Regions from separate parts of the Dryocola baronae genome, predicted to be linked through region 1. Evidence: predicted binding sites of a transcription regulator. Region 1 holds the regulator's gene; each other region holds the start of a gene.
What was found. Region 1 encodes sigma-54, which starts transcription at its own class of promoters, with help from an activator protein. Its sites were predicted from a motif close to GTTGGCACANNTTTCGCTNT; they were not measured.
Positions count from the first base shown of each region.

Region 2: the regulator sigma-54 is predicted to act here: its motif matches at 2,544-2,563, upstream of glnA (glutamate--ammonia ligase).
Region 3: the regulator sigma-54 is predicted to act here: its motif matches at 4,986-5,005, upstream of glnK (P-II family nitrogen regulator).
Region 4: the regulator sigma-54 is predicted to act here: its motif matches at 4,283-4,302, upstream of norV (anaerobic nitric oxide reductase flavorubredoxin).

Region 1 is NZ_JBINNY010000001.1:4,505,824-4,513,401, reverse strand. Features, by position in the region: gene arcB (aerobic respiration two-component sensor histidine kinase ArcB) at 1-468, shown strand, start outside; gene elbB (isoprenoid biosynthesis glyoxalase ElbB) at 703-1,356, shown strand; gene mtgA (monofunctional biosynthetic peptidoglycan transglycosylase) at 1,353-2,081, shown strand; gene npr (PTS phosphocarrier protein NPr) at 2,083-2,355, opposite strand; gene rapZ (RNase adapter RapZ) at 2,352-3,206, opposite strand; gene ptsN (PTS IIA-like nitrogen regulatory protein PtsN) at 3,260-3,751, opposite strand; gene hpf (ribosome hibernation promoting factor) at 3,837-4,124, opposite strand; gene rpoN (RNA polymerase factor sigma-54) at 4,147-5,583, opposite strand; gene lptB (LPS export ABC transporter ATP-binding protein) at 5,632-6,357, opposite strand; gene lptA (lipopolysaccharide ABC transporter substrate-binding protein LptA) at 6,364-6,924, opposite strand; gene lptC (LPS export ABC transporter periplasmic protein LptC) at 6,893-7,468, opposite strand; gene kdsC (3-deoxy-manno-octulosonate-8-phosphatase KdsC) at 7,465-7,578, opposite strand, start outside.
Region 2 is NZ_JBINNY010000001.1:37,250-44,827, reverse strand. Features, by position in the region: gene yihX (glucose-1-phosphatase) at 1-292, opposite strand, end outside; gene typA (ribosome-dependent GTPase TypA) at 447-2,273, opposite strand; gene glnA (glutamate--ammonia ligase) at 2,648-4,057, shown strand; gene glnL (nitrogen regulation protein NR(II)) at 4,323-5,372, shown strand; gene glnG (nitrogen regulation protein NR(I)) at 5,381-6,793, shown strand; gene ACSPHG_RS00180 (YgdI/YgdR family lipoprotein) at 6,888-7,109, opposite strand; gene yicI (alpha-xylosidase) at 7,305-7,578, opposite strand, start outside.
Region 3 is NZ_JBINNY010000001.1:3,851,235-3,858,812, reverse strand. Features, by position in the region: gene ACSPHG_RS18315 (PLP-dependent cysteine synthase family protein) at 1-590, opposite strand, end outside; gene ACSPHG_RS18310 (Lrp/AsnC family transcriptional regulator) at 706-1,167, shown strand; gene ACSPHG_RS18305 (SmdA family multidrug ABC transporter permease/ATP-binding protein) at 1,242-3,020, shown strand; gene ACSPHG_RS18300 (SmdB family multidrug efflux ABC transporter permease/ATP-binding protein) at 3,013-4,791, shown strand; gene glnK (P-II family nitrogen regulator) at 5,058-5,396, shown strand; gene amtB (ammonium transporter AmtB) at 5,428-6,714, shown strand; gene tesB (acyl-CoA thioesterase II) at 6,813-7,578, opposite strand, start outside.
Region 4 is NZ_JBINNY010000001.1:3,831,702-3,839,279, reverse strand. Features, by position in the region: gene yczE (membrane protein YczE) at 1-146, shown strand, start outside; gene ACSPHG_RS18215 (GNAT family N-acetyltransferase) at 218-1,036, shown strand; gene ACSPHG_RS18210 (DUF1428 domain-containing protein) at 1,133-1,486, shown strand; gene norW (NADH:flavorubredoxin reductase NorW) at 1,579-2,712, opposite strand; gene norV (anaerobic nitric oxide reductase flavorubredoxin) at 2,709-4,154, opposite strand; gene norR (nitric oxide reductase transcriptional regulator NorR) at 4,453-5,979, shown strand; gene ACSPHG_RS18190 (EAL domain-containing protein) at 5,953-7,533, opposite strand.

The sequences.
Region 1 (7,578 bases):
AGCAAGCCGCTTGCCGTACCGGCGCTGATGGCCGTGATCCAGAAATTCTGGGATAACCAACAGTCTGACACCGAGAAGGAATCCGTAATGACCCAAGTTGATAGCGATAAACAGCAAGCGTTACTCGATATACCGATGCTCGAGCAGTACATGGAATTAGTCGGTCCGAAACTGATTACCGATGGGCTGGCGATGTTTGAAAAAATGATGCCGGGATACATTAGCATTCTTGAATCAAATATGACTGCCCGCGATAACAAAGGCGTGGTGGAAGAAGGGCATAAAATTAAAGGCGCGGCGGGCTCGGTTGGCCTGCGTCATTTACAGCAGGTTGCCCAGCAGATTCAGTCGCCGGATCTTCCAGCCTGGTCAGATAATGTTGGTGAATGGATCGAAGAGCTGAAGCAGGAATGGCAGCACGATGTTGATGTGCTGAAAGCCTGGGTGGCAAACGCCCCTAAAAAATGACCCCGGATAAACCGGGGTGCGCGAATACTGCGCCAACACCAGGGAAAATTAGGGTTGCGCCGATTATTAATTATTGGGCGTTAAAAGGCACAACCGGCAAATCGCGGGCTGCTCAGCAATTAAGATAGCAAATCCTAAAAAGTTTGTTACGTGAATCAGTAAAATGTGTGAACCATAGCGGCCTAATTACCATAACTGATAATTATGGTCGCCGGACGGAAAAGGAAAGGCCATATGAAGAAGGTTGGCGTGGTGCTCAGCGGCTGCGGCGTCTACGACGGCAGCGAGATTCACGAGGCGGTAATTACGCTGCTGGCGATTGCGCGTTCTGGCGCTGAAGCCGTCTGCTTTGCACCCGATAAAACTCAAGCAGACGTAATCAATCACCTGACAAATGACGCAACGGGCGAAGGGCGAAACGTTCTGGTCGAAGCCGCGAGAATTACCCGTGGCGCGATAACGCCTCTTGCGGAGGCCAATGCAAATGAGCTGGATGCGCTGATTGTTCCCGGCGGCTTCGGCGCGGCGAAAAACCTCAGCAGCTTTGCCGCCAGCGGTATCGACTGCCTTGTTGATAGCGATCTGCGTCGGCTGGCTTGCGACCTGCACGCGCAGGGCAAGCCGCTGGGCTTCATGTGCATTGCCCCGGCCATGCTGCCTAAAATTTTGGCTATGCCGGTGCGCCTGACTATCGGCACCGATATCGACCTCGCGGAAATGCTCGAAGTGATGGGCGCCGAGCACGTACCTTGCCCGGTGGATGATATCGTGGTCGATGAAGAGCACAAGGTCGTCACCACACCGGCCTACATGCTGGCGACGCGCATTGATGAAGCCGCGGCGGGTATCGAAAAGCTAGTGGCGCGCGTACTGGACCTTAGCGCATGAGGAAAGGGCGTTTTGCGCTCGGGACATTCTTCAAGCGCTGGGTGTTGCGGGCCGTGCTGGCCGTCGCCGGGCTGTGGGTTGCGGGCATCCTCCTCTTTAGCTTTTTACCGGTTCCCTTCTCAGCCGTCATGGCGGAGCGCCAGCTTAGCGCCTGGCTCAGCGGAGATTTCGGCTACGTAGCGCATTCGGACTGGGTGAGCATGGACGAGATCTCGCCGTGGATGCCGCTTGCGGTGATTGCGGCCGAAGACCAGAAATTCCCCGAACACTGGGGCTTTGACATGGATTCTATCGAGAAGGCCATTTCGCATAACGAGCGTAACGAAAAGCGCGTGCGCGGGGCGTCGACGATATCGCAGCAAACGGCGAAAAACCTGTTTCTGTGGGATGGAAGAAGCTGGATACGCAAAGGTCTGGAGGCGGGGCTAACGGTGGGCATGGAAATGGTGTGGAGCAAGCGCCGCATTCTGACGGTTTATCTCAATATCGCGGAATTCGGGGAAGGGACTTTCGGGGTGGAAGCCGCCGCGCAGCGTTATTTCCACAAGCCCGCCAGCCGGCTGAGTGCTTCGGAAGCGGCCATGCTTGCCGCCGTGCTGCCTAACCCGATCCGTTTTAAAGCGAACGCGCCGTCAGGCTACGTGCGTCAGCGTCAGCAGTGGATTTTGCGGCAGATGCGCCAGCTGGGCGGGGAGCCTTTCCTGGCGCAGCACGATTTAAAATAGATTAGTCTTCGTCGAACCCGGCGTTGAACAGCGCGATAACCGCTGCCAGCGCCTGCTCTTCCTGCGGGCCGGTCACTTCGATTTCGATTTGCCCGCCCTTGGCAGAATCGAGCATCAGCAGCGCGATGACGCTGCTGGCTTCCGCCTCGGTTCCCGCTTCATTCCGCAGCATCACTTCTGCATCAAAACTCTGCACCAGCTCAAAGAGCTTCATGGCCGGGCGCGCGTGCATGCCCAGCTTATTGGTGATCTCAACGGTATGTTTTACGGTCATGTTTTGCGTTTTTCCAGCGTACGGTGACGAGACTGAACGTTCTTGCCGCGCGAGCGGAAGTAGTCGGCCAACTGCTCGGCGATGTAAACCGAACGGTGCTTACCGCCGGTACAGCCGATGGCTACGGTCAGGTAGCTGCGGTTGTTGGTTTCCAGCATCGGTAACCATAGCTCAAGATAGCTGCGCGTCTGGTAAATAAAATTGTGCACTTCCGTGTGGCGGTCGAGGAACGCGGCGACCGGGCGATCCAAACCGGTCATCGGACGCAGTTTCGGGTCCCAGTGCGGGTTCGGCAGGAAGCGTACGTCAAACACGTAATCGGCATCGATGGGAATACCGTGCTTGAAGCCGAAGGATTCAAAGACCATCGTCAGCTCGCGTTCGCGTTTGCCCAGCAGGCGGGTACGCAGCATTTCAGCCAGCTCGTGCACCGACATTTCTGAGGTGTCGATGATCAAATCCGCGCGCGACTTCAGCGGTTCGAGCAGATCGCTTTCTTCATCGATGGCGCTTTCCAGCGACAGGTTCTTGCTTGAAAGCGGGTGTAAACGGCGGGTGTCGCTGTAGCGGCGGATCAACGTGTTGCGGTCCGCGTCGAGGAACAGGAGCTGCGGGGAAAACGTATCAGGCAGATTGGTCATCGCCTGCTCGAAAATCTCCGGGTTTTCCGGCATGTTGCGCACGTCGATGCTGACCGCCGCCGAGATTTGCCGTTCCGCGAGGGTTTTTGCCAGTTCCGGCAGTAGCACTACTGGCAGGTTATCCACGCAGTAGAACCCCATATCTTCCAGTGCACGCAAGGCTACAGACTTCCCTGAACCAGAGCGGCCGCTGACAATCATCAGCACCATGTCTTTACTCCCCCGACTTCTCAAGCTGCGGCATAGACGATACCGCGGCCAGATTATTCACTTTCACTACCGTTTTCGGTATCGGTAATGATCTGATAAAGCTCTTCGTCGCTAAGTGCAGCCCGCAGGCGGCGGCAAATGGTTTTGTCCGCCAGGCGTTTAGCCACCAGTGACAAGGTGTGCAGATGCGTCTTGGTCTGATCCGCTGGCACCAGCAGGGCAAACAGCAGGTCGACCGGCTGGTTATCAATTGCATCAAAGGCGATTGGCGTCTCCAGCTGGATGAACACCCCCACGGCGCGCAGGGTATCCTCTTCAAGTTTCCCGTGAGGAATGGCGATACCATTGCCGATGCCGGTACTCCCCATGCGTTCGCGTGTCAGCACCGCTTCAAACACGACCTGCGGCGGTAGACCGAGCTGTTTTGCAGCCAGTTCGCTGATGATTTCCAAAGCGCGTTTCTTGCTCTGGCAGTGGACACCACTTCGGGTACATTCCTGGTTAAGGACATGACTAAGTTGTAGAACGGAATCGTTGTTCATCATAAGTTCACCTGAGCACCCTGTTAAGCTAACGGCCCGTTGACCTTGGGACAACGAGCCGTCGAGGCGTAAACAGACACCCGGATTATCAATGTTGTTTTAGTTTATCTTTATGTTTAGTTAACTGGCGAGCCAGTTTATCGATCAGGCCATCAATGGCCGCGTACATGTCCTGCCCTTCGGCACTGGCATGCAGCTCACCCCCGTTCACGTGCAGCGTCGCATCTGCAAGGTGGGTGACTTTTTCCACTTTTAACACAATGTAGACCTGATTAATGCGTTCGAAGTACTGCTCCAGTTTGGCAAATTTCGCATTCACAAAATCGCGTAACGCGTCGGTGATTTCGACATTTTGTCCTGTAATGTTGAGCTGCATAGTGTCTTCCTTATCAGTTGGGTCACACCAGCTGCTTACGCTGGTTTGACGGTGGTATGGATAAAGACTCTCGATACTTCGCAACAGTGCGGCGTGCCACCATGATCCCCTGATCTGACAGCATAGTCGTTAACTTGCTGTCGCTAAGAGGTTTCGCGGGGTTTTCCGCAGCAATTAACTTCTTCACCAGCGCGCGAATCGCCGTGGAGGAGGCTTCGCCACCGCCTTCGGTATTCACGTGACTCGAGAAGAAATACTTCAGTTCAAAAATGCCTCGCGGGCTGTGCAGATATTTCTGCGTCGTTACGCGCGATATGGTGGACTCGTGCATTTCCACCGCCTGCGCGATATCGGCCAGCACCATCGGCTTCATGTGTTCTTCGCCGTGCTCAAAAAAACCTTGCTGCTGCTCGACGATACAACGGCTGACGCGCAGCAGCGTATCGTTACGGCTTTCCAGGCTTTTGATCAGCCATTTCGCATCCTGCAGATTGCTGCGGATGTACTGCGAATCGCTGTCGCTTCTGCTGCTGGTGCCGAGCGCGGCATACTGCTGGTTTATTTTCAGGCGTGGAATGCTATCTGAATTGAGCTCCACGGTCCATTTTCCCTGTGCTTTACGGACCAGCACGTCCGGGATTACGTATTCGGGTTCGCCGGTTTGGATGGACTGGCCGGGGCGCGGATCCAGAGATTGAATCAGACACATCGCCTCTTTCAGCACTTCTTCTTTGAGGCGGGTGACGCGCATCAGGCTGCGGAAATCGTGGTTTGCCAGCAGATCCAGATGCTCGCTTACGATAAGACGGGCTTCGCTCAGCCACGGCGTTTCTTTCGCGTATTGGGATAGCTGAATCAGCAGGCAGTCGCGCAGATCGCGCGCGGCGACGCCAACCGGGTCGAAACGCTGAATGCGCTTAAGCACCGCCTCGATCTCATCAAGGCTGACCTCGTCGTTGCCCATGCTTTCCAGAATGTCTTCCAGCGGTACGGTGAGGTAGCCCGTTTCGTCAACGGCGTCGACGATGGACGTGGCGATAGCAATGTCGGTTTCGGTAAAAGGAGTGAGATCTACTTGCCACATCAGGTAATCCTGAAGCGACTGGGTGGTTTCGCCCTGATAAACAGGCAGCTCGTCGTCGATGTAGTCGGTGCCGGTGCCGGAAGGGGTTCCTGCGGTGTAGATTTCGTCCCAGCTCGCGTCCAGCGGGAGTTCGTCAGGCATCTCTTTTTGTTCCAGAGCCTCACGGGTGTCCAGCGCCGCTTCTTCTTCGCGCGCTTCGAGGGAGTCGATTTCTTCATGCAGGTCGGTTTGCTCAAGCAGTGGGTTACTTTCCAGCGCTTGCTGAAGTTCCTGCTGTAACTCCAACGTCGACAGCTGCAGCAGGCGGATGGCCTGTTGCAGCTGGGGAGTCATAGCAAGCTGTTGGCTAAGCCTAAGCTGCAAACCTTGCTTCATATTCAGAGCGGGTATCCTCAGATCTACAGTTTAATTCTTCCTACCCTATCAGAGTCTGAACTCTTCGCCCAGATAGACGCGCTTAACGTGCTCATCTTCCAGAATTTCTGCTGGCGCGCCGTGGGCGATTAGGTGGCCCTGGCTGACGATATAAGCGCGTTCACAAACCGCGAGGGTTTCACGTACGTTATGGTCAGTAATCAGCACACCGAGCCCGCTGTCGCGCAGGTGTTCGATAATTCGCTTGATGTCGATGACCGAAATGGGGTCAACGCCCGCAAAAGGTTCATCGAGCAGAATAAATTTTGGATTCGCCGCTAAAGCGCGAGCGATTTCCACGCGACGGCGTTCACCACCGGACAGCGACTGGCCGAGGTTGTTACGCAAATGCTCGATGTGGAACTCTTCCATCAGCTCGTTTGCGCGGTCGTCGCGCTGCTCGGGCGTGAGATCGTCACGGATTTGCAGCACGGCCATCAGGTTATCAAACACGCTCAGACGGCGGAAAATGGAAGCTTCCTGCGGCAAATAGCCGATGCCACGGCGCGCGCGCGCGTGCAGCGGCAGCATGGAGATATCTTCATCATCGATAATGATATTGCCCGCATCGCGCGAGACGATGCCCACAACCATATAAAACGTCGTGGTCTTACCCGCGCCGTTCGGGCCGAGCAGGCCGACAATTTCGCCGGATTTAACGGTCAGACTTACGTCTTCCACCACGCGGCGGCCTTTATAAGCCTTGGCGAGGTTCTTCGCGATTAAAGTTGCCATAACGAATTAGTTACTCTTTTTCGGTGCTGGAGCGGGTGCCGCCTTGCCGTCTTTATTCTGCAATTGTGAAGGCACCAGAATCGTGGTTACGCGCTTACCTTTTTCGCTAAACGCCTGCATTTTCTGTTCTTTGACCAGATAGGTAATCTTGTCGCCTTTGATATTGCTGTCGAGCTGTTCCAGGAACGCGTCCCCGGTTAACACCACAAAGTCGTTTTGCAGCTCATAGTGCATCTTGGAAGCGTGGCCTTTTACCGGCTTGCCGCTGTCCTGCATCTGATAGAAGGTGGCCGGATTACCGTAACCATCGATCACTTCTTTGCCCTGCTCGCCGCCCGGACGCGTGACCACAACCTTATCGGCGTTGATCTTGATACTGCCCTGCGTGACGACCACGTTGCCGGTAAAGGTAACGATGTTGCTTTGCATATCCAGCGACTGCTGATCTGATTCAATATGAATCGGCTGATCGGTATCACCGGTCAGCGCGAAGGCCGAAAAGCTGGCGGCCAAAAGCGTACTGGTCAGTACTAAATTACGGCTGAGTTTGTTTATTCTGGATTTCATAGGATGTTCTAACCTTTTCAATCAGCTCGGCGTTCTTGCTGCGCAAATTACCGCGCATTTTCAGGCCGCTGGAGTTAAAGCTGGTACCGTACAGCGTCACCAAATCATCAGACGCAACATCCTGAGTGATCAAGTTAACCTGCGCATTGTCTGTGGTAATTTTGCGTAGCTGCGAATCGGGCGTCAGCGCCGTGAGAACAACGTTCCCGTACAGATACAGCATTCGGTCATTAGTCAGTTTGGCGCGATCTGAGCGTAATGACCAGGTCGCTACTTTATTTTCATCGTACTGCGTCATTATCGGGTTGGTGAACCAGGAAATGGCCGTATCTGAGAAATATTCAACGTGTTCCGCGACTAACCGGTAGTTCAGCGCCCCTTCAGGGTTATAAACCACGGTGGTGGAGTGTTCGCTTTTATAGGTTGGCTCGTTAGCGTTCACGGTCGTGGGCGACACGGCATCCTGGTCGGCCAGATTAATGCCGATCAGCACGAGCGCTATCAGTGCCAGCAGGATGATAAACCAACGCCTTGTTTTACTCATATGGATAGCCCTTTGGCCTCATCAAGCTTCCCCTGCGCAAGGAGTAAAAGATCGCAGACTTCGCGTACCGCTCCGCGCCCACCGTTGATTCGTGTGACGTAATCCGCGCG
Region 2 (7,578 bases), 4.5 Mb from region 1:
CGCGCAGCTGTTTCATCAGGGCGATGACTTCCGGGCGCAGAGCGACGAATACGGCCTGCCAGCCGGCGGCAAACTGCTCGAAGCTGAGCGGCATGTCCATCTCTTTGCAGACGGCGGCGGCAAAATCTTCGTCAGAGATTTGCCCGCGTTCGTGTTGTTGGAAGGCTTCCCCCATCACAAAGCTTTTTTGCAGATTGGCAAGCGGGATGCGGCTGTAATCGCTCCAGACCCCCATCACCCTTTTAAAGTCGATATCGACGATGACATTACCCAAATCAAAGATATACAGCATTTGCCTCTCCTTTGCGCCATGGACAAATAACTGTAGCGGTAAAGGATGGCTTTGACTATCGCGGGGATCGACTCTCGTGAGGTTCTGTTGATGAGAAGGCAAAAAAAAGCCCCGTCTTTGCAGACAGGGCTTCGTATGACTTTAGGAAAGAAACTTACGCTTCTTTGCTACCACGACCCGCGCGTTTGCGGTCGTTTTCAGTCAGGTGACGTTTACGGATACGTACGGACAGCGGGGTAACTTCTACCAGTTCGTCATCATCGATGAACTCCAGCGCCTGCTCCAGAGTCATTTTCTGAGCGGGAACCAGGGTAGTCGCTTCGTCGGTACCGGACGCACGCATGTTCGTCAGTTTCTTACCGGTCAGGCAGTTTACGGTCAGGTCGTTAGAACGACTGTGAATACCGATGATCTGGCCTTCGTAAACTTCAGCACCGTGACCCAGGAACAGCTTGCCGCGATCCTGCAGACCGTACAGAGCAAACGCAACCGCTTTACCCTGGCCGTTGGAGATCAGCACGCCGTTCTGACGCTGGCCAACTTCGCCCTGACGGATATCGTCATAGTGGCTGAAGGTGGAGTACAGCAGGCCAGTACCGGAAGTCATGGTCATGAATTCGTTACGGAAGCCGATCAGGCCACGGCTTGGGATCACGTAGTCAAGACGTACGCGGCCTTTGCCGTCTGGATTCATGTTTTTCAGGTCGCCTTTACGCTCACCAAGAGCCTGCATTACTGCGCCCTGGTGCTGCTCTTCGATATCGAGCGTTACGTTTTCGAAAGGTTCCTGCTTACGGCCGTCGATTTCACGGAAGATAACTTTCGGACGGGAAACCGCCAGCTCGAAGCCTTCACGACGCATGTTTTCGATAAGCACGGACAGGTGAAGCTCACCACGACCGGATACACGGAACGCGTCCGCATCTTCGGTTTCTTCAACGCGCAGCGCAACGTTGTGCACCAGCTCTTTGTTCAGACGCTCAAGGATCTGACGAGAGGTAACGAATTTACCTTCTTTACCACAGAACGGAGAGGTGTTGACGTTGAAGAACATGGAAACGGTTGGCTCATCAACGGACAGCGCTGGCAGCGCTTCTACGTTTTGCGTATCGCAAAGCGTATCGGAGATGTTCAGCTCGCCCAGACCGGTGATCGCGATGATGTCGCCAGCTTCGGCTTCGGTGGATTCAATACGCTCCAGACCGAGGTGAGTCAGCACTTTACCGACTTTACCGTTACGGGTTTTGCCTTCGCTATCGATGATAGTGATCTGCTGGTTAGGCTTCACTTTACCGCGCTTGATGCGACCGATGCCGATAACACCAACGTAGTTGTTGTAATCAAGCTGGGAGATTTGCATCTGGAACGGACCATCGAGGTCAACGTTTGGTGCTTTAACGTGGTCAACAATCGCCTGGTACAGCGGGGTCATGTCTTCCGCCATATCATTGTGATCGTCACCCGCGATACCCATCAATGCGGATGCATAGATGATTGGGAAATCGAGCTGCTCGTCGCTCGCTTCCAGGTTTACGAACAGGTCGAAGACCTGATCAACAACCCAGTCAGGACGCGCGCCAGGGCGGTCGACTTTGTTGATAACCACGATTGGCTTCAAACCATGGGCAAATGCCTTTTTGGTTACGAAGCGCGTCTGCGGCATTGGGCCATCCATTGCGTCAACGACCAGCAGCACGGAGTCTACCATGGACATTACACGTTCAACTTCACCACCGAAGTCGGCGTGCCCAGGGGTATCAACGATGTTGATACGGTAGTCATTCCATTTGATAGCGGTGTTTTTAGCGAGGATGGTAATCCCACGCTCTTTCTCCAAATCGTTGGAGTCCATCACGCGTTCGGTAGCTTCAGCACGTTCGTTACTGAAAGTACCAGATTGCTGCAGCAGCTTATCAACCAGGGTAGTTTTACCATGGTCAACGTGCGCGATGATGGCGATGTTACGCAGATTTTCGATCACAACTTTGCCTCAGGCATTAGAAATAGCGCGTTATTGTACACGTATTAATCGAAGGACAGAACAGGATCACAAAGAACCTTTACAAACAATACTGAAAGTAAGGGTTTGTGATCGCTTTCACGGAGCTAAAAAGGGATTCATAACGTAAATTGCACCAATATGGTGCCCAGATTTCACACCGAAGCACTATATTGGTGCAAGTTATCCATCGTGGTGCAGCCCTTTTGCACTATACCGCGCATGATAACGCCTTTTTGGGGTGATTTAAAAGTTGGCACAGATTTCGCTTTATAGAAATCAGGGCGAAAAGCCAAATTAAGAAAGTTAGAACACCTCGTTGCCACGACACAATGATTAATCCGGGAGAGTTAAGTATGTCCGCTGAACACGTTTTGACGATGCTGAATGAGCATGAAGTGAAATTTGTTGATTTGCGCTTCACTGACACCAAAGGTAAAGAACAGCACGTCACAATCCCTGCTCATCAGGTAAATGCCGAATTCTTCGAAGAAGGCAAAATGTTTGACGGCTCCTCAATTGGCGGCTGGAAAGGCATCAACGAATCCGACATGGTTCTGATGCCAGACGCGTCTACCGCCGTCATCGACCCGTTCTTCGCTGACTCTACCCTGATTATTCGTTGTGACATTCTTGAGCCAGGCACTTTACAAGGCTATGACCGCGACCCGCGCTCCATCGCTAAACGTGCTGAAGACTACCTGCGCTCTACCGGTCTTGCTGATACCGTGCTGTTCGGGCCAGAACCAGAGTTCTTCCTGTTCGACGATATCCGTTTCGGCAGCTCTATCTCCGGCTCCCACGTTGCTATCGATGATATCGAAGGCGCATGGAACACCGGCACCAAATACGAAGGCGGCAACAAAGGCCACCGTCCAGCAGTAAAAGGCGGCTACTTCCCGGTGCCACCGGTTGACTCCGCTCAGGACCTGCGTTCTGCGATGTGTCTGACCATGGAGCAGATGGGCCTGGTTGTTGAAGCTCACCACCACGAAGTGGCGACGGCTGGTCAGAACGAAGTGGCTACCCGCTTCAACACCATGACCAAAAAAGCGGACGAAATTCAGATCTACAAATACGTCGTGCACAACGTTGCCCACGCTTACGGCAAAACTGCGACCTTCATGCCAAAACCAATGTTTGGCGATAACGGTTCCGGTATGCACTGCCACATGTCCCTGTCCAAGAACGGCGTGAACCTGTTCGCAGGTGATAAATACGCGGGTCTGTCCGAGCAGGCGCTGTACTACATCGGCGGCGTCATCAAACACGCTAAGGCGATCAACGCCCTGTCTAACCCAACGACCAACTCCTACAAGCGTCTGGTCCCGGGTTACGAAGCGCCTGTTATGCTGGCTTACTCTGCCCGTAACCGTTCTGCTTCTATCCGTATTCCAGTGGTTGCTTCTCCGAAAGCTCGCCGTATTGAAGTGCGCTTCCCGGACCCGGCTGCTAACCCATACCTGTGCTTCGCGGCGCTGCTGATGGCAGGCCTCGACGGCATTAAGAACAAAATCCATCCGGGCGAAGCGATGGACAAAAACCTGTATGACCTGCCGCCGGAAGAAGCGAAAGAGATCCCACAGGTTGCAGGCTCTCTGGAAGAAGCACTCAACGCGCTGGACCAGGACCGCGAATTCCTGACCGCCGGTGGCGTATTCACTGACGATGCGATCGATGCCTACATCGCTCTGCGTATCGAAGAAAATGACCGCGTGCGCATGACGCCGCACCCGGTAGAGTTTGAGCTGTACTACAGCGTTTAAGAAAAATAATACTCAGCGGATTTCTTGCCGCAGCAAGGCGGCAACTGAGCGAATCCCCAGGAGCATAGATAACTCTGTGACTGGGGTGAGCAAAGGCAGCCAACACGGCTGCGGTAAGAAAGACGTGGAAGATTTTGTTGCCGTGGAAACTTTCAGCCCATCTTCGGATGGGCTTTTTTCACCGCTAACAACCAGCAATAGCAAGGCTTTTTACGCGCCAACCACTATAATGCACCAACATAGTGCATAACCCGGAGACTGCTGTATGGCAACTGGCACGCTGCCCGATGCTGGGCAGATCCTGAATTCCTTAATCAACAGCATCCTGCTCGTGGATGACGAGCTGGCGGTTCATTACGCGAACCCGGCGGCGCAGCAGCTGCTGGCCCAAAGTTCCCGCAAGCTCTACGGCACGCCCCTGCCGGACCTGTTGAGCTATTTCTCGCTGAACATCGCCTTAATGCAGGAAAGCCTGATTGCAGGCCAGGGATTTACCGATAACGAAGTCACGCTGGTGATTGACGGCCGTTCCCATATTCTCTCGCTGACGGCGCAGCGGCTGCCGGATGGGTTAATCCTGATGGAAATGGCGCCGATGGACAACCAGCGTCGCCTAAGCCAGGAACAGCTTCAGCATGCCCAGCAGATCGCCGCGCGCGACCTGGTTCGCGGGCTTGCACACGAGATTAAAAACCCGCTCGGCGGATTGCGCGGCGCGGCGCAGCTGCTGGCTAAAGCCCTGCCAGACCCGTCGCTGACGGAATACACCAAAGTGATTATCGAGCAGGCAGACCGCCTGCGTAATCTGGTCGACAGGTTGCTAGGCCCGCAGCAGCCGGGGATGCACGTAACGGAAAGCATTCATAAAGTCACCGAGCGCGTTATGCAGCTGGTTTCTATGGAGCTGCCGGGGAACGTCACGCTGGTACGGGACTACGACCCAAGCCTGCCGGAGTTTGCTCACGATCCGGACCAAATCGAGCAGGTTTTGCTGAATATCGTGCGCAATGCGCTGCAGGCGCTGGGCAGCGACGGGGGCGAAATCGTCCTGCGCACCCGCACCGCCTTCCAGCTAACGCTGCACGGTATGCGCTACCGCCTTACTGCACGCATAGACGTTGAAGATAACGGCCCCGGCATCCCGGCCGCGCTTCAGGACACGCTGTTCTACCCGATGGTGAGCGGGCGCGAAGGAGGAACCGGCCTCGGCCTGTCCATCGCACGCAGCCTGATCGATCAGCATTCGGGGAAAATCGAATTCAACAGTTGGCCAGGTCATACCGAGTTTTCCGTTTACCTGCCTATTCGTAAGTAGAGGTTTGTATGCAACGAGGGATAGTTTGGATCGTTGATGACGATAGCTCCATCCGTTGGGTGCTGGAACGCGCGCTGACCGGAGCAGGTTTAATCTGTACCGCCTTTGAGAGCGGCGCGGAGGTCTTAGACGCGCTTGCCACCAAAACGCCGGACGTTCTGCTGTCCGACATACGTATGCCGGGCATGGACGGGCTGGCGCTGCTAAAACAGATCAAACAGCGCCACCCGATGCTTCCGGTCATCATAATGACCGCGCATTCGGATTTGGACGCGGCGGTCAGCGCCTATCAGCAGGGCGCGTTCGACTACCTGCCCAAGCCGTTTGATATCGACGAGGCCGTCGCCCTCGTTGAGCGCGCCATCAGCCACTATCAGGAACAGCAGCAGCCGCGCAACGTGCAGGTGAATGGGCCAACCACCGATATCATCGGCGAAGCGCCCGCCATGCAGGATGTCTTCCGCATCATCGGCAGGCTGTCGCGCTCGTCCATCAGCGTGTTGATCAACGGTGAATCCGGCACGGGTAAAGAGCTGGTCGCCCATGCGCTGCATCGTCACAGCCCGCGCGCGAAATCACCCTTTATTGCACTGAACATGGCGGCAATTCCTAAGGATTTGATTGAATCCGAGCTGTTTGGCCATGAGAAAGGCGCGTTTACCGGCGCGAACCAGATTCGCCAGGGGCGCTTTGAACAGGCCGACGGCGGCACGCTGTTCCTCGATGAAATCGGCGATATGCCGCTGGACGTGCAAACCCGCCTGCTGCGCGTGCTGGCCGACGGCCAGTTTTATCGCGTTGGCGGCTATGCGCCGGTGAAAGTCGACGTGCGTATTATTGCGGCGACCCACCAGAACCTCGAGCTGCGCGTGCAGGAAGGGAAATTCCGCGAGGATTTGTTCCACCGCCTGAACGTCATCCGCGTGCATCTGCCGCCGCTGCGCGAACGCCGCGAGGACATACCGCGTCTGGCTCGCCACTTCTTACAGGTTGCGGCCCGCGAGCTGGGCGTAGAAGCCAAGCTTCTGCACCCGGAAACGGAGAACGCGCTGACTCGTCTGGCGTGGCCGGGCAACGTTCGCCAGCTCGAAAACACCTGCCGCTGGCTGACCGTTATGGCCGCAGGTCAGGAAGTGCTGATTCAGGATCTGCCGAGCGAGCTGTTTGAAACGACCGTGCCTGAAAGCGGGACGACGCAAACGCTGCCGGACCACTGGGCAACGCTGCTGGCGCAGTGGGCCGACCGCGCGCTGCGTTCCGGTCATCAAAACCTGCTCTCTGAAGCGCAGCCGGAAATGGAGCGTACCTTGCTGACGACCGCTCTGCGCCACACGCAGGGGCACAAGCAGGAAGCCGCACGCCTGCTGGGCTGGGGGCGAAATACCCTGACACGCAAGCTCAAAGAGCTGGGAATGGAATAGAAAAACGGTGGATAGCGCGGCTGCCTATCCACCCTATAACTTCAGGTCGACACTACGCATCGCAGCGCAATACGTTTTATCCCCCCAAAAGCTATCAGTCCTTCTTAATCATCTGCACGATTTCGTTGCTGTTAATCTGGCGGTCGTTGCCCTGCTGGTCGGTGTAGCGCGTCAGGCCGGTGTCTTTGTCGATTTCCGGTTTGCCGTGCGTGACGATCATGTCGCCATTCTTGGTGGACATCACGTAGTCGCTTGAACAGGCGGTAACGGACAGCGCAACGGTGCCCAGCAGCATAACGGCGAATAATTTTTTCATGGTGGCAAATCCCCTTTTAAAAGTGAGGGCGATTGTAGCCCGTGGAAGCACAACAGATTGTTAATGTGTATTGCGAGGGGTAAGGAAGATTTTGAGTAAGGCGGGAATGCCCTCACCCCGGCCCTCTCCCCCAGGAGAGGGAGAAAACCATACGGTTCTCTTTCCTGGGTGAGAGGGTGAGGGTGAGGGGGAAAATTAAAGCTCGATGACCAAACGTGACTCAGCGGATTCCGGCGTCACCACAACGCCCTGCTCGCCCGCCGCGTGCTTGCCCTGCTGCACGCCCTTCACGCCGCTGATATTGCGCAGGCACAGCGTCCAGTCTTTCGCCTGGCCTGCGCCCTGCACCGTTAGCGTGTTGCCTTCGCGCTTCACCTTCAGCGTGAAGATAACCGAGCCGTCTGCCGCCGGGACTTCGCACACCGCCTCGCGTCCGTCGTCCAGGTTAAACAGCTGGAACTGTGTGCCT
Region 3 (7,578 bases), 650 kb from region 1:
CCAATGGTGGCGGACGTCCCGCCCGTACCGGCGCTCATTACGATGTAATCCGGCACCGGATGCGGCTCGTGCTCCATCTGGCGGAAAATACTGTCGGCGATATTGTTGTTACCGCGCCAGTCGGTGGCGCGCTCGGCGTAGGTGAACTGGTCCATATAGTGGCCGTTAAGCTCGCGGGCCAGCATTTCGGATGCGGCGTAAATCTCGCAGGCGCTCTCGACAAAATGACAGCGGCCGCCGTAAAACTCGATTTGCTCGACCTTACGCTTCGCGGTGCAGGCGGGCATCACGGCGATAAAAGGCAGCCCCAGCAGACGGGCAAAATAGGCTTCCGACACGGCGGTGGAGCCTGAAGACGCCTCAATAATCGTGGTGCCTTCTTTGATCCAGCCGTTACAAAGGCCGTAGAGAAACAGCGAACGCGCCAGACGGTGCTTCAGGCTGCCCGTCGGATGGGTGCTTTCATCTTTCAGATACAGCTGAATGCCGGGAAACCCGGGCAGGGCGAGGCGAATAAGGTGCGTGTCCGCCGAGCGCTGATAGTCGGCGTTAATTTCGCTAATAGCGTGGTTTACCCAGGTGCTGGTCATGGTCGAGATCCGTTTGTCTATTTGTGCTTAGCGTAAAGCAAAAGCAGGATAAAAAAGTTGCCATTTAGCCTTTGTGAGCCTTTAAATAGAGAAAATCTTTCTCCTGTAGGCCGCTATGTTAGATAAAATTGACCGTAAGCTGTTATCCTTATTGCAGGAAGACTGCACCCTCTCTTTGCAGGCGCTGGCGGATGCCGTTAATCTGACCACCACTCCGTGCTGGAAGCGCCTGAAAAAACTCGAAGACGACGGCATTGTGCGAGCGAAAGTCGCCCTGCTGGACCCAGAAAAACTCGGCCTTGCCCTCACGGCTTTTGTGCTGATCAAAACCCAGCATCACAGCAGCGAGTGGTACTGCAAATTTGTCTCCGTGGTGCAAGACATGCCGGAAGTCCTTGGTTTCTGGCGCATGGCAGGTGAGTACGATTACCTGATGCGCGTGCAGGTTGCGGACATGAAAAGCTACGATGATTTTTACAAACGGCTGGTCAACGGTATTCCGGGCCTAAGCGATGTGACTTCGAGTTTCGCCATGGAACAGATAAAATACACCACAGCTTTACCGATAAACGGTTAATCCTTAAGCGCATTGCCTTTTATCGCTACTTCTTTACCGCCCTCGTCGGCAGACCTAATCAGGAATAAAACCGCGTGCGATTATTTGCTCAATTAAGCTGGTACTTCACCCGTGAATGGCGACGCTATCTCGGGGCGGTGGCCCTGCTTATCATCATTGCCATTCTGCAGCTCGTGCCGCCAAAACTGGTGGGCGTGATCGTGGATGGCGTCACCCAGCAGCGAATGTCAGGCCAGCAGGTGCTGATGTGGCTCGGGGTGATGATCGCCATTGCTATCGTGGTTTACGCCCTGCGCTACGTGTGGCGCGTGCTGCTGTTCGGCGCGTCCTACCAGCTCGCCGTTGAACTGCGCGAAGACTACTACCGCCAGCTCAGCCGCCAGCATCCTGAATTTTACCTCCGCCACCGCACCGGCGACCTGATGGCGCGCGCTACCAACGACGTTGACCGCGTGGTCTTTGCGGCGGGCGAGGGCGTGCTGACGCTAGTGGATTCCCTGGTGATGGGCTGCGCGGTGCTGATCGTTATGTCAACGCAGATTAGCTGGCAGCTCACCCTGCTGGCGCTGCTGCCGATGCCGGTAATGGCGCTGGTGATCAAACGCTACGGCGACCAGCTCCACCAGCGCTTTAAACTGGCCCAGGCGGCGTTTTCCACGCTCAACGACCGTACCCAGGAAAGCCTGACCAGCATCCGCATGATCAAAGCGTTTGGCCTGGAAGATCGCCAGTCGGCGCTATTTGCCTCCGAGGCGCAGGACGCCGGGGCAAAAAACATGCGCGTCGCCCGCGTGGACGCCCGTTTTGACCCAACAATCTATATCGCCATCGGCACCGCAAACCTGCTGGCGGTGGGCGGCGGCAGCTGGATGGTCATGCAGGGCACCTTAACGCTCGGGCAGCTTACCAGCTTCGTGATGTATCTTGGCCTGATGATCTGGCCGATGCTGGCGCTGGCGTGGATGTTTAACATCGTCGAGCGCGGCAGCGCGGCGTACAGCCGCATCCGCAGCATGCTGGAAGAAGCGCCGTCCGTGAAGGATGGCGATAAAGTTGCGCCGCAGGGGCGCGGCACGTTGCAGGCGAATATTCGCCTGTTCCACTATCCGCAAACGGCGCAGCCCACCCTTGAAAACGTGAGCTTCACGCTAAAACCTGGCGGCATGCTCGGGCTGTGTGGCCCAACGGGCGCCGGTAAAAGCACCATCCTGTCATTGTTACAGCGTCATTTTGATATCGACCAGGGCGACATCCGTTTCCACGATATTCCGCTGGTGCAGATGCAGCTCGACGCCTGGCGCAGCCGCCTTGCGGTCGTTAACCAGACGCCGTTCCTGTTCTCCGATACGGTGGCGAACAACATTGCGCTGGGCAAGCCAAACGCGACCCAGCAGGAAATCGAACACGTTGCCCGCCTGGCAAGCGTTCATGAGGACATTCTGCGCCTGCCGCAGGGCTACGAAACGGAAGTTGGCGAGCGCGGCGTTATGCTCTCCGGCGGCCAGAAACAGCGTATTTCCATCGCCCGCGCGCTGCTGCTGGATGCGGAAATCCTCATCCTCGACGACGCGCTGTCGGCGGTGGACGGGCGCACCGAGCACCAGATCCTGCACAACCTGCGCCAGTGGGGTGAAAACCGCACGGTGATTATCAGCGCGCACCGTCTGTCGGCGCTGACGGAAGCCAGCGAAATTCTGGTGATGCAGCACGGGCACGTTGTGCAGCGTGGCAACCACGAGGCGCTGGCCTCCCAGCCGGGATGGTATCGCGACATGTATCGCTATCAGCAGTTAGAGGCAGCGCTTGACGACGCGCCGGAAGCGGCTAGCGAAGAGGAGCAAGCCAATGCGTAAGTTACAGAAGCAGTGGCCGACGATTAAACGCCTGCTGGCCTACGGCTCGCCGTGGCGCAAGCCGCTCGCGGGCGCGGTCGTTATGCTGTGGATTGCGGCGGCGGCGGAGGTCACCGGCCCGATCCTCGTTAGCTACTTCATCGATAACATGGTTTCGCAGAACCGTATGCCGATTGCGCTGGTGGCCGGGCTTGCCACGGCCTACCTGCTGCTGTCGATAACCGCCGCCGGTCTGCACTACTGGCAGGCGCTGCTGTTTAACCAAGCCGCCGTTGGCGTGGTGCAGAAGCTGCGAACCGACGTAATGGACGCCGCCCTGCGCCAGCCGCTGAGCGCCTTCGATACCCAGCCTGTCGGGCAGCTAATTTCCCGCGTCACCAACGACACGGAAGTGATCCGCGATCTGTACGTGACGGTTGTTGCGACCGTACTGCGAAGCGCGGCGCTGATCGGCGCGATGCTGGTGGCAATGTTCAGCCTCGACTGGCGCATGGCGCTCGTCGCCATCACCATCTTCCCGGCGGTGCTGATCGTGATGGTGATCTACCAGCGCTACAGCACGCCGATCGTGCGCCGCGTGCGCAGCTATCTGGCGGATATCAACGACGGCTTTAACGAAGTGATCAACGGCATGGGCGTGATCCAGCAGTTCCGCCAGCAGGCGCGCTTTGGCGAACGCATGGGGGAGGCGAGCCTTTCGCACTACCTTGCGCGAATGCAAACGCTGCGGCTGGACGGTTTCCTGCTGCGCCCGTTGCTCAGCCTGTTCTCCGCGCTGGTGCTGTGCGGGCTGCTAATGCTGTTTGGCTTTACCTCGGTCGGCACGATTGAGGTGGGCGTGCTTTACGCGTTCATCAACTACCTTGGCCGCCTGAACGAGCCGCTCATCGAGCTGACCACCCAGCAGTCAATGCTGCAACAGGCGGTGGTCGCCGGCGAGCGCGTTTTTGAGCTGATGGACGGCAAACGCCAGGACTACGGCCACGACGAGCGCCCGCTGGAAAGCGGTCACATTTCGGTAGATAACGTCTCGTTCGCCTATCGTGGCGACCGGCTGGTACTTCAGGACATCAATCTTGAAGTCCCGTCGCGCAGCTTTGTGGCGCTGGTGGGCCACACGGGCAGCGGCAAAAGCACGCTGGCCAACCTGCTGATGGGTTATTACCCGCTGACTCGCGGCGAGATCCGCCTCGACGGGCGTCCGCTGGACACGCTCAGCCACGGTACGCTGCGCCGAGGCGTTGCGATGGTGCAGCAGGACCCGGTGGTGATGGCGGATTCATTCTTCACCAACGTAACGCTTGGGCGTGACATCAGCGAAGAAGCCGTGTGGCAGGCGCTGGAAACCGTGCAGCTCGCCGATCTGGCGCGCACGATGGTTGACGGTATTCACACCCGTCTGGGCGAACAGGGCAACAACCTGTCCGTTGGGCAAAAGCAGCTGCTGGCGCTGGCCCGCGTACTGGTGGATGCCCCGCAGATTCTGATTCTGGACGAGGCCACCGCCAACATCGACTCCGGCACCGAGCAGGCGATTCAGCAGGCGCTGGCCGCCGTGCGCGAACACACGACGCTTGTGGTCATCGCCCACCGCCTGTCGACCATTACCGACGCGGACACCATCCTGGTGCTGCATCGCGGTCAGGCCGTTGAGCGCGGCACGCACGGCGAACTTCTGGCGGCAGAAGGGCGCTACTGGCAGATGTATCAGCTTCAGCTCGCGGGCGAAGAGCTGGCCGCCGCCACGCGCGAGGAATCGCTTATCGCCTGATGCACCAGCAGCAGGCAATAAAGACACATAATACCGGTGGAGATCGCCATTGGTGCAAACTCGAAACGCGCCCTGCACCAGCATGGTGCGTTTTTTCTTTCCAGGAACATTCTGAATCCCCGTCACGCTTTTTCTTTCTCGAACAACCCCGCAACGCCGTTGATTAAGACGCTGAAAATAGCCCGTTTTCCATTTCTGGCACGGGGCTTGCTTTATTCCCTGCGTGAAGCTGTGCCATCACCCATTGTCTGACTGGAGGGAAATCTATGAAGCTGGTTACCGTGGTAATCAAACCGTTCAAACTCGAAGACGTTCGTGAAGCACTGTCTTCTATCGGCATTCAGGGGCTGACCGTGACGGAAGTGAAGGGCTTCGGTCGCCAGAAGGGCCATGCAGAGCTGTACCGCGGCGCGGAATACAGCGTGAATTTCCTGCCAAAAGTGAAAATTGACGTCGCTATTGCCGATGACCAGCTAGACGAAGTGATTGATGTCATTAGCAAAGCGGCCTACACCGGCAAAATTGGTGACGGCAAAATTTTCGTTGCCGAACTGCAACGTGTCATTCGTATTCGTACCGGCGAAGCCGACGAAGCGGCACTGTAACGCCTCCCCCATCGTGAAAGGGATAGAAAAAATGAAGAAATTAGCCTCTGCGTTAGGCGTCGTAGCTCTGGCCGTTGCGCCATCCATCGCTATGGCGGCCCCGGCTGTTGCTGATAAAGCAGACAACGCCTTTATGATGATTTGCACCGCGTTGGTGCTGTTTATGACTATCCCTGGCCTCGCGCTGTTCTACGGCGGCCTGATCCGCTCCAAGAACGTGCTTTCTATGCTGACTCAGGTGGCGGTAACCTTCTCGCTGGTCTGCGTGCTGTGGGTGGTTTACGGCTACTCGCTGGCCTTCGGCACCGGCGGCAGCTTCTTCGGTAACTTCGACTGGGTGATGTTGAAAAATATCGAACTCAAAGCGCTGATGGGCTCTTTCTACCAGTACATTCACGTGGCGTTCCAGGGCTCGTTCGCCTGTATCACCGTTGGGCTGATCGTCGGCGCGCTGGCGGAACGTATCAAATTCTCTGCGGTGCTGATTTTCGTGCTGGTCTGGCTGACGCTCTCCTACGTGCCGATTGCGCACATGGTCTGGGGCGGCGGTCTGCTGGGCACGCACGGTGCGATGGACTTCGCGGGCGGCACGGTGGTGCACATTAACGCCGCCGTTGCAGGGCTGGTGGGCGCTTACCTGGTGGGCAAACGTGTGGGCTACGGCAAAGAGGCCTTCAAGCCGCACAACCTGCCGATGGTCTTTACCGGCACGGCCATCCTGTACTTCGGCTGGTTCGGCTTTAACGCCGGTTCAGCAAGCTCGGCAAATGAAATCGCCGCGCTGGCCTTTGTTAACACGGTTGTTGCTACGGCGGCGGCGGTGCTCGGCTGGATCTTCGGTGAATGGACGCTGCGCGGTAAACCTTCTCTGTTGGGCGCATGTTCCGGCGCTATCGCGGGCCTGGTCGGCATTACGCCAGCCTGTGGTTACGTCGGCGTTGGCGGGGCGCTGATTGTTGGCGTGGCGGCAGGCCTGGCGGGCCTGTGGGGCGTGACGCTGCTGAAGAAATGGCTGCGCGTGGATGACCCCTGTGACGTATTCGGCGTGCACGGCGTGTGCGGCATCGTAGGCTGTATCATGACCGGCATCTTCGCCGCGACTTCCCTGGGCGGCGTTGGCTACGCGGAAGGCGTGACCATGGGCCATCAGGTGCTGGTGCAGTTGGAAAGTATCGGTCTGACTATCGTTTGGTCTGCGGTTGTCGCCTTCATCGGCTTCAAAATCGCTGACCTGACCGTCGGGCTGCGCGTGCCGGAAGAGCAGGAGCGCGAAGGGCTGGACGTCAACAGCCACGGCGAGAACGCTTACAACGCTTAATATATTCCCCTCACCCTAACCCTCTCCCCAAAGGGGCGAGGGGATCTTCTCCCTCTCCTGGGGGAGAGGGCCGGGGTGAGGGCGTCCTGAACGTCGCTCTAGCTACGCTTGCGCATAACCCCTTCCTGAACCGTCGAAGCCACCAGCACGCCGTCCTGAGTATAAAACTCGCCGCGCACAAAGCCGCGCGCGCTTGACGCCGAGGTGCTCTCCACGCTGTACAGCAGCCATTCGTTCATATCAAACGGACGATGGAACCACATCGAATGGTCGATGGTCGCGACCTGCATGCCCGGCTCCAGGAAACCAATGCCGTGCGGCTGAAGGGCGGTTGGCAGGAAGTTAAAGTCCGACGCGTAGCCGAGCAGATACTGATGCACGCGCAGATCGTCCGGCATTTTACCGTTGGCGCGCAGCCACACCTGGCGGGTTGGCTCCGCCTTATGCCCCTTAAGCGGGTTATGGAACTCCACCGGCCGAATCTCCAGCGGCTTCTCGCACAGAAACTTTTCTTTTACCTGCGGCGGGAGGAACTTCTCGACGGAGCGTGCGATATCGGTTTCTGAAATCAGACCGTCCGGGGAAGGTGCCTGCGGCATGGCTTTTTGATGCTCAAAGCCCGATTCCGGTGCCTGGAAAGAGGCGGTCATATAAAAAATAGGCTTGCCGTTTTGCACGGCGGCCACGCGGCGGGCGCTGAAGCTGTTGCCGTCGCGCAGGGTTTCGACGTCGTAAACGATAGGCTTCTGGCTGTCGCCAGGCCGGAGGAAATAGCTGTGGAAAGAGTGCACCAGCCTGTCTGCCGGTACGGTCTCTTTGGCGGCGTAAAGCGCCTGTCCCACTACCTGCCCGCCGAATACCTGG
Region 4 (7,578 bases), 670 kb from region 1:
CCGGCTGGGCGATGGGCGGCACTTTGGGCGTCGGCACCGTGCTCTACGCGCTGGCAATCGGCCCGCTGATCCAGCTTTGCCTGCCGTGGTTCCGCATTGCGGCCCGCCGGGAAAAGCCGCTCGCTGAGCCGACCGTGGTGCCTTAGGTCGCAATGTTTTCCGCGGGCTGCTATGGTTTCTGGGCGCAGGGATCGGTCCTAAATAGAGCGAGGAAACAATGCAGACAACCGTAATCAGCCAGGCGGCATCACGCTGGAGCAGCCACCAGCTCGCCCACATTCTTTCCCACTGTTTTGAAGGCTATCTGGTGCCTTTTACCATCGACGGCGAAGCCTTTGCCACCCGCTTTAGCGCCGAGGATATCAGCCTGAACGGCAGCAAAGTCTGGGTGCAGGACGGCGAGCCAAAAGCGCTGGCGGTAATTACGCGCCGTGGGCAAACCAGCCGTCTGGCGGCTTTCGCCATTCGCCCAGAGCTGCGCGGGCAGGGCTACGGCAGGCTGTTCATCCAGCAGCTGATTGACGACGCGCGCGAGCGGGGCGACAGGCAAATGTGGCTAGAGGTGATTGTCGGCAACGAAAGCGGCCTCGCGCTCTACAAACGCATGGGCTTCAGCGTTCAGCAAACGCTGGTCGGCTTTCACGCCACGGGTTCCACGCTGTTTCGCCCGACCGGCGAGCTGCTGGAAATCGACCCGCTCGTCATGGCGAAAAAAATGATGACCGACGGCCGCCTGCGGTTGCCCTGGCTGAGCGCGGCGGAAACGCTTTACAAGCTCCCGGGCAAAGCCTACGTGCTCGACGACGTAGCCTACGCGATGGTGATCCCCGGCGAGCAGCCCAAGCTGCGCATGCTTTACGTCGACACCGCCGCGCGCGGCAAAGGCCACGCGAAAAAGCTGCTGACGCTGCTCCACGAGCGTTTCCCCGGGCTTTCCACCGCAGGCTCCGTTCCCGAGCAGGTTGCGCCGCTGTACCTGAGCTGCGGCTACCGGCAGGACCCCATCATGCAGTATGAAATGCTGCTCAAGCTGTAAACGGGCAGTATGCCGCCCTAACCGCTACACTTATCTGGCGTAATCATCACGGGCGGAAACTATCTGCCCGTGCTTCCCATCCCGTGGAGGTCAACAATGAATTATGTCGATGGTTTTGTGGTGGCGGTTCCCGCCGCGAATAAAGAAGCTTACCGACAGATGGCTGCGAAAGCGGCTCCGCTGTTCAAGGAATTTGGCGCGCTGCGCGTCGTGGAATGCTGGGCCGATGATGTGCCCGACGGCAAGCAGACGGATTTCCGCATGGCCGTAAAAGCCGAAGAGGACGAAGAGGTTGTCTTTAGCTGGATTGAATATCCGTCCAAAGAGGTGCGCGACGAGGCGAACGCGAAGCTGATGTCCGACCCTCGCATGAAAGAGTTCGGTAGTTCAATGCCTTTTGACGGAAAGCGAATGATTTACGGCGGGTTTGTGCCGTTGTTGGAGGAGTAGATATAAATGTCGGGTGGCGCTACGCTTACCCGACCTACGGCTCCGGATGATTTGTAGGGTGTATAAGCGCTAGCGCCATCCACCGAACCTGCCTACAGCACCAGCTCCCGCAGCAGCCCAAACGCCAGCTTCATATGCGCCTCGCTGACGATAAAGGCTTTGAGCCGCTGGGCCTCATCGTAGCCCTTCGCAATTAGCCCCTGCGGCTCGGCGGTGATGTGCCAGCTTAAATCGGCGCGCTGGGTTTCGCCCGCGAGGTGCAGCGGCAGCTCGGGCGTTTTCACCTTCACCAGCATGGCCGGCAGCGACAGGCCGTCCTGCGCGCCGAGCAGGTTTTTAGCGAGCGTCATGGCGCTGAACTGAATCGGCTGCAGGAACGGCAAAACTTTGCCGTCGATCTCCGCGCAGTCGCCCAGCGCATAGACGTTCGCGCCCGAAGTTTGCAGCTGACGATTAACCACGATCCCCCGGTTTACCGCGAGCCCGGCGTGCTGGGCCAGCCCGACGTTCGGACGCAGGCCGATGGCCGCAACTACCGCATCCACGCCCAGCATCCGCCCGTTGCTCAGCGCGGCGCTAATCCCCTGCGGCGTTTTGGTCAGCGATTCCAGCCGCTGGTTGAACAGCAGCTCCACGCCCATCTGGTTTAAACGATGCTGGAGGCGGCTGCTCACCTCGGCGGGCATCAGCGAGGCGAGCAGGCTGGCGGAGTTATCCACCACGACGACCTGCTTGCCCGCGCGGCAGAAGTCCATCGCCAGCTCGCTGCCGATCAGGCCGCCGCCGAGGATCATTACCCGACGTGCGTCGCGAAGCTGGGACTCACAGGCGAGATACTCCTGCTGGCTGTTGAGCGTCAGCATCAGCTCGCGCCCGGCAATCGGCGGCAGCACCGCGCTTGAGCCGGTCGCCAGCACCAGTTTGTCATAGGCCCACTGCCGTTCGCCGCATTTCACCAGGCGACGGTCGGTATCAATATCCGACACCCAGCTATTGGCGTGCAGCGTCAGGTTGAACTGCTCGGCGAACTCCCCGGCGCGCTGCCGGGTCATCTCATCCGCCCGCTGATTCAGGCTGATGACGTGGCTGAGATCGGGCTTGTTGTACTCGTCCATGCTGTCGGCGGCAATCATGCGGATGGGCACCGCGCCGTTCTGCTTGCGGATGTTTTTCACCAGCTGGCGGGCGGCGAAGCCCGAGCCGATAATCACGATGCCTGCGTTCATTTTGCCTCCGTTGCCAGCACGTCAAATACGTCCTTACCCAATGAGCATTCCGGGCACAGGAAGGTATCGGGCACGTCGCTCCAGGCGGTGCCGGGCTGCACGTCCTGCATCGGTTCGCCGGTTGCCGGGTCGTAAATCCACTGGCAGACGCTGCACTGCATGCGCGGGCCGAGATCGGCGCAGGTTGTCACTTCGGCCACCGTTTCCTGCTGTGCTTCAACCGCAGAGGCGGCGGCAGGCAGCGGGGTTAACGCCCACCGGCGGGCGATTTCGCGACCGTGGGCGCGGCACAGCTCCAGCGCATCGCCGTCCGGGCGCCATTTGGCCTTCAGGCTCAGCGACATTTCGAAACCGGCGTCCTGCAGACGGGTGGACAGGCGGTCTACCGCGCCGCCGCTCCAGCCGTGGGAGCCAAAGGCGCTGGCGCGCTTATTGCGAAAGCGCAGGCCGGTTATCTCTTCCACCAGACCGGCGATTTTCGGCATCATCACGTTGTTCATGGTAGAGGTGCCGACCAGCACGCCCTTAGAACGGAAAACGTTGGTGAGGATTTCGTTTTTATCGCTGCGCGCCACGTTGAAAATTTTCACCGCCACGCGCGGATCGACTTCGGTAATGCCCTGTGCGATGGCGTCCGCCATCATGCGGGTGTTGTTGGACATGGTGTCGTAGAACAGCGTGATGCGGTCTTCCTGATAATCCGCCGCCCACTTCAGGTACAGCTCGACGATCTGCGTTGGGTTGTCGCGCCAGACCACGCCGTGGGAGGTAGCGATCATATCGACCGGCAGGTTGAAGCCTAAGATCTCGGTGATTTTCGGCGTCACCAGGCGGCTGAACGGCGTGAGGATATTGGCGTAGTAGCGCTGGCACTGCTCGAACAGCTCGCCCTGATCTACCTCGTCGTTGAACAGGTGCTCGTCGCAGTAGTGCTGGCCGAAGGCGTCGTTGCTGAACAGCACCGCGTCGCCGGTCATGTAGGTCATCATGCTGTCCGGCCAGTGGAGCATTGGGGTTTCAACGAAGATCAGCTGCTTGCCGTTGCCGATGTCCAGGCTGTCGCCGGTTTTCACCACGTGGAAGTTCCACTCCGGGTGATGATGGTGGCCGTTAATGGAATCGATGCCGTTGGCGGTGCAGTAGATCGGCGTATTCGGAATGTGTGACATCAGCTCGGACAGCGCGCCCGCGTGGTCTTCTTCCGCGTGGTTGATGATGATGTAGTCGAGCGTGCTGAGATCGATTTCGCGCGCCAGGTTCTGCACGAACTCGCGGCTAAACTTGTGATCGACGGTATCGATCAGCACGGTTTTTTCTTCGCGGATCAGGTAGCTGTTATAGCTGCTGCCGCGCAGCGTTTTATATTCGGTACCGTGAAAATCGCGCACTTCCCAGTCACGTTGCCCAACCCACTGAATGTTGTTTTTAACCAGAATAGCCATTTTGAACCTCGATAAATGTGACAAGTCGTGTGCCCCGCGTAGGGTGGATAAGCGCAGCGCCATCCACCTTGATGGTTGGCGGGTGGCGCTTTGCTTACCCGCCCTACGAAGGACTTTGTGCTATTCCTATTACAATTCGCGTGCCAACTTTTTATCTATATGTTTTAAATGACTTTATGTATTTATCTCGTTATTTTTACTGTCAAAATGACAACCCTAAAAATAGTCTTAATGACTTTGTGTTTGTCATTTTGACTATCCGCGAGTAGGCTTGTTTATTCCTTTTAGGAGCCTGACCATGAGCCTGTCCATCACCTCTCTCGCCAATATCGCCATCGACCTGCAAAGCGGCATCAGCCATCAGGATCGTTTTGCCCGTCTTATTCGCACCCTGCGCCAGCTTTTGGGCGGTGATGCCACGGCGCTGCTGCGCTACGAGGCGCGTCAGTTCCGCCCGTTAGCCATCGACGGCCTGGCAGAGGACGTGCTCGGGCGGCGTTTTGCGCTGGACGCGCATCCCCGCCTTGAGGCGATAGCCCGCGCCGGTGACGTGGTGCGCTTCCCGGCGGACAGCGAGCTGCCCGACCCCTACGACGGCCTGATCCCGCAGCACGGCGATTTGAAGGTGCACGCCTGCCTCGGCCTGCCGCTGTTTGCCGACCAGAACCTGATCGGCGCCCTGACCGTCGACGGCATGGACCCGGCGCAGTTCGACCACTTCAGCGACGAAGAGCTGCGCTTAATCAGCGTGTTGGCGGCGGGGGCGCTCAATAACGCCCTGCTGATGGAGCAGCTTGAAAACCAGACGCCAGCGGCGGCGGCCGTGCCCGTTACCGCGATGGCCAGCGGGTCGGAAATGGTTGGGCTTTCAACGGGGATCGAACAGCTCAAAAAGGAGATCGACATTGTCGCGGGATCGGATCTGAATGTGCTTATCACCGGCGAAACCGGCGTCGGCAAAGAGCTGGTGGCGCGGGCGATTCACGGCGGATCGGCGCGGGCGGCCAACCCGCTGGTGTATCTCAACTGCGCGGCCCTGCCGGAAAGCGTGGCGGAAAGCGAGCTGTTTGGTCACGTCAAAGGGGCATTTACCGGCGCTATCCACCACCGCACCGGGAAGTTTGAAATGGCCGATAACGGCACGCTGTTTCTCGATGAAATCGGCGAGCTGCCGCTGACGCTACAGGCCAAGCTGCTGCGCGTGTTGCAGTACGGCGATATCCAGCGGGTAGGGGACGACAGCAGCCAGCGGGTCAACGTGCGCGTGCTGGCGGCAACCAATCGTGACCTGAAGCAGCAGGTGCTGGAAGGGCAGTTTCGCGCCGACCTGTTCCACCGCCTGAGCGTTTTCCCGCTGCACGTCCCGCCTCTGCGCGAGCGTGGCGACGACATCACGCTACTGGCCGGTTTTTTCTGCGAGCAAAGCCGGGTAAAAATGGACCTCAGGCAGGTCGTATTAAGCGACGGCGCGCGGGATTTACTGCGCCGCTACGACTGGCCGGGGAACATCCGCGAGCTGGAACACGCGATTTATCGCGCTATCGTACTGGCGCGAGCCGGGCACCCGGAAGGCGAACTGCTGCTGCAACCCAACCATTTCCAACTGGCCGACGCGCTGCCAAAAACAGCTCCCGTTGGGACGAAGGCGGTGCCGGAGGTGGAAAACCTGCGCGCCGCAACCGACGACTTCCAGCGGCAAATTATCCTGCAAACGCTGAACGCCAACGGCGGGAAGTGGGCGTCCACCGCCCGGCAGTTGCAGCTCGACGTGGCGAATTTGCACCGCCTGGCGAAACGTTTAGGGGTGAAGAAAGACGTTAGCTAGCGATGGCGCGGTTACGGGCAATCCACTCGATAAATTCCTTCTTAGGCAGCGCCTTGCTGTAGAGCCAGCCTTGCCCGTACTGCACGCCTTGGCTGCGTAGCCACGCGGCCTGGCCGCCGTTTCGATGCCTTCCGCCACCATCGCGATATTGAGCGTTTTTGCCATTTCGATGATGTGCGGCGTCACCTTCATGTACTCCAGCGCGTCAACGAAGGATTTGTCGATTTTCAGCACGTCCACGTCCAGTTTTTCCAGATAGCTGAGGCTGGAATAGCCGGTGCCGAAATCGTCGATGTACAGCGGATGGCCCGCCTCGCGGAACTGCGCGATCACAGGCCCGGTAACTTTCGGGTCGGAGAATCCCCGCTCGGTAATTTCAAAGGCAATCTGCTCGGGCTTCACAAAATAGCGCGCCAGATACGGGCGAATCACCTCCAGGACGTGGCTGTCGCGTAGGTCGCAGGGGGCGAGATTAACCGAAATATGGTGATTCGGGTGGCTATGCAGCCAGTCGCCCAGCTCGCTAAAGAGTTTACCGATGACCTGCTCGGTGATAGGCGTAATCAGGCCATTTTCTTCGGCCAGCGGAATGAAAATATCCGGGCTGAGCCAGGTGCCGTCCGGCTGCATCCAGCGCAGCAGCACCTCCGCGCCGACGCTTTCGCCGTTTTGCAAATTGACAATCGGCTGGTACACCACGGTGAATTCATCATTTTTAATGGCGTCGGCGATGCGGGCGCGCGGGGACTGGAGCCTGCGCAGCACGCGCGTGATGTACCATCCTGCGGCAAGGCTCGCGGCCATGCCAATCGGCAGCCAGATAAGCAGCTGCTGATACCAGGCCTGGCTGAGCGGCGCAAGCGACGCCCAGGCGATCATCGCGAGGCCAAGGTTTTTTTCACGGCGGATAACGTAGGCAGAACCCTGATACTGAAATTCAGTCAGCCCCCTTGCCAGCGGGCCTTTCCAGATTTGCTGCGGAAGAGGGCTGTTGGTGGCGATAACCAGCCCGCTGTTCAGGCCGATCATCGCGATATTGATCGAGCGGCCGCTATACGGGATCACGTCGATGAACGACAGCGGATCGATGGCGGTGATGTGCGAACCTTTGCCGATATAGATCATCGGCCTTTTAAAGCCCAGGTCGGTGGTGTTGACGTACCAGGCGCTGTAGCCTTCTTTGCCGACGCTGTCGGGCTTGCCGATGGCTTCGCCCCCGCCGAACTCCTCGAGGGAGGAGCAGAGAATCGTATCGTTTTTCTGAAACAGCACCTCTTTAACGTAGCGATACCTCAGCGCGGTGCCGCGCATGGCGTGTAGATGTGCAAGCGTACAGGTATCGAACGTGAACTGATTGATATCGGTAATTGCGCTGGTGGCCTGATCGATAACCCGGCCGGTGCGGATCAGCGCCCGGTCGGCGTAGTGGCCAAGTTCGTCATGAAATACCTGCGTGGCATTGCGGTGCGCAAGGTAAACGCTCAGCAGAATAGGGACCAACACCGCCAGGATCAGCACGCCGTTAACCAGGCCGACAATTTTTCTGTTTGCCATCTTGAGTCGCCTAAAAAGAAAGAGTGGTTTTTTTATTATTTTCAG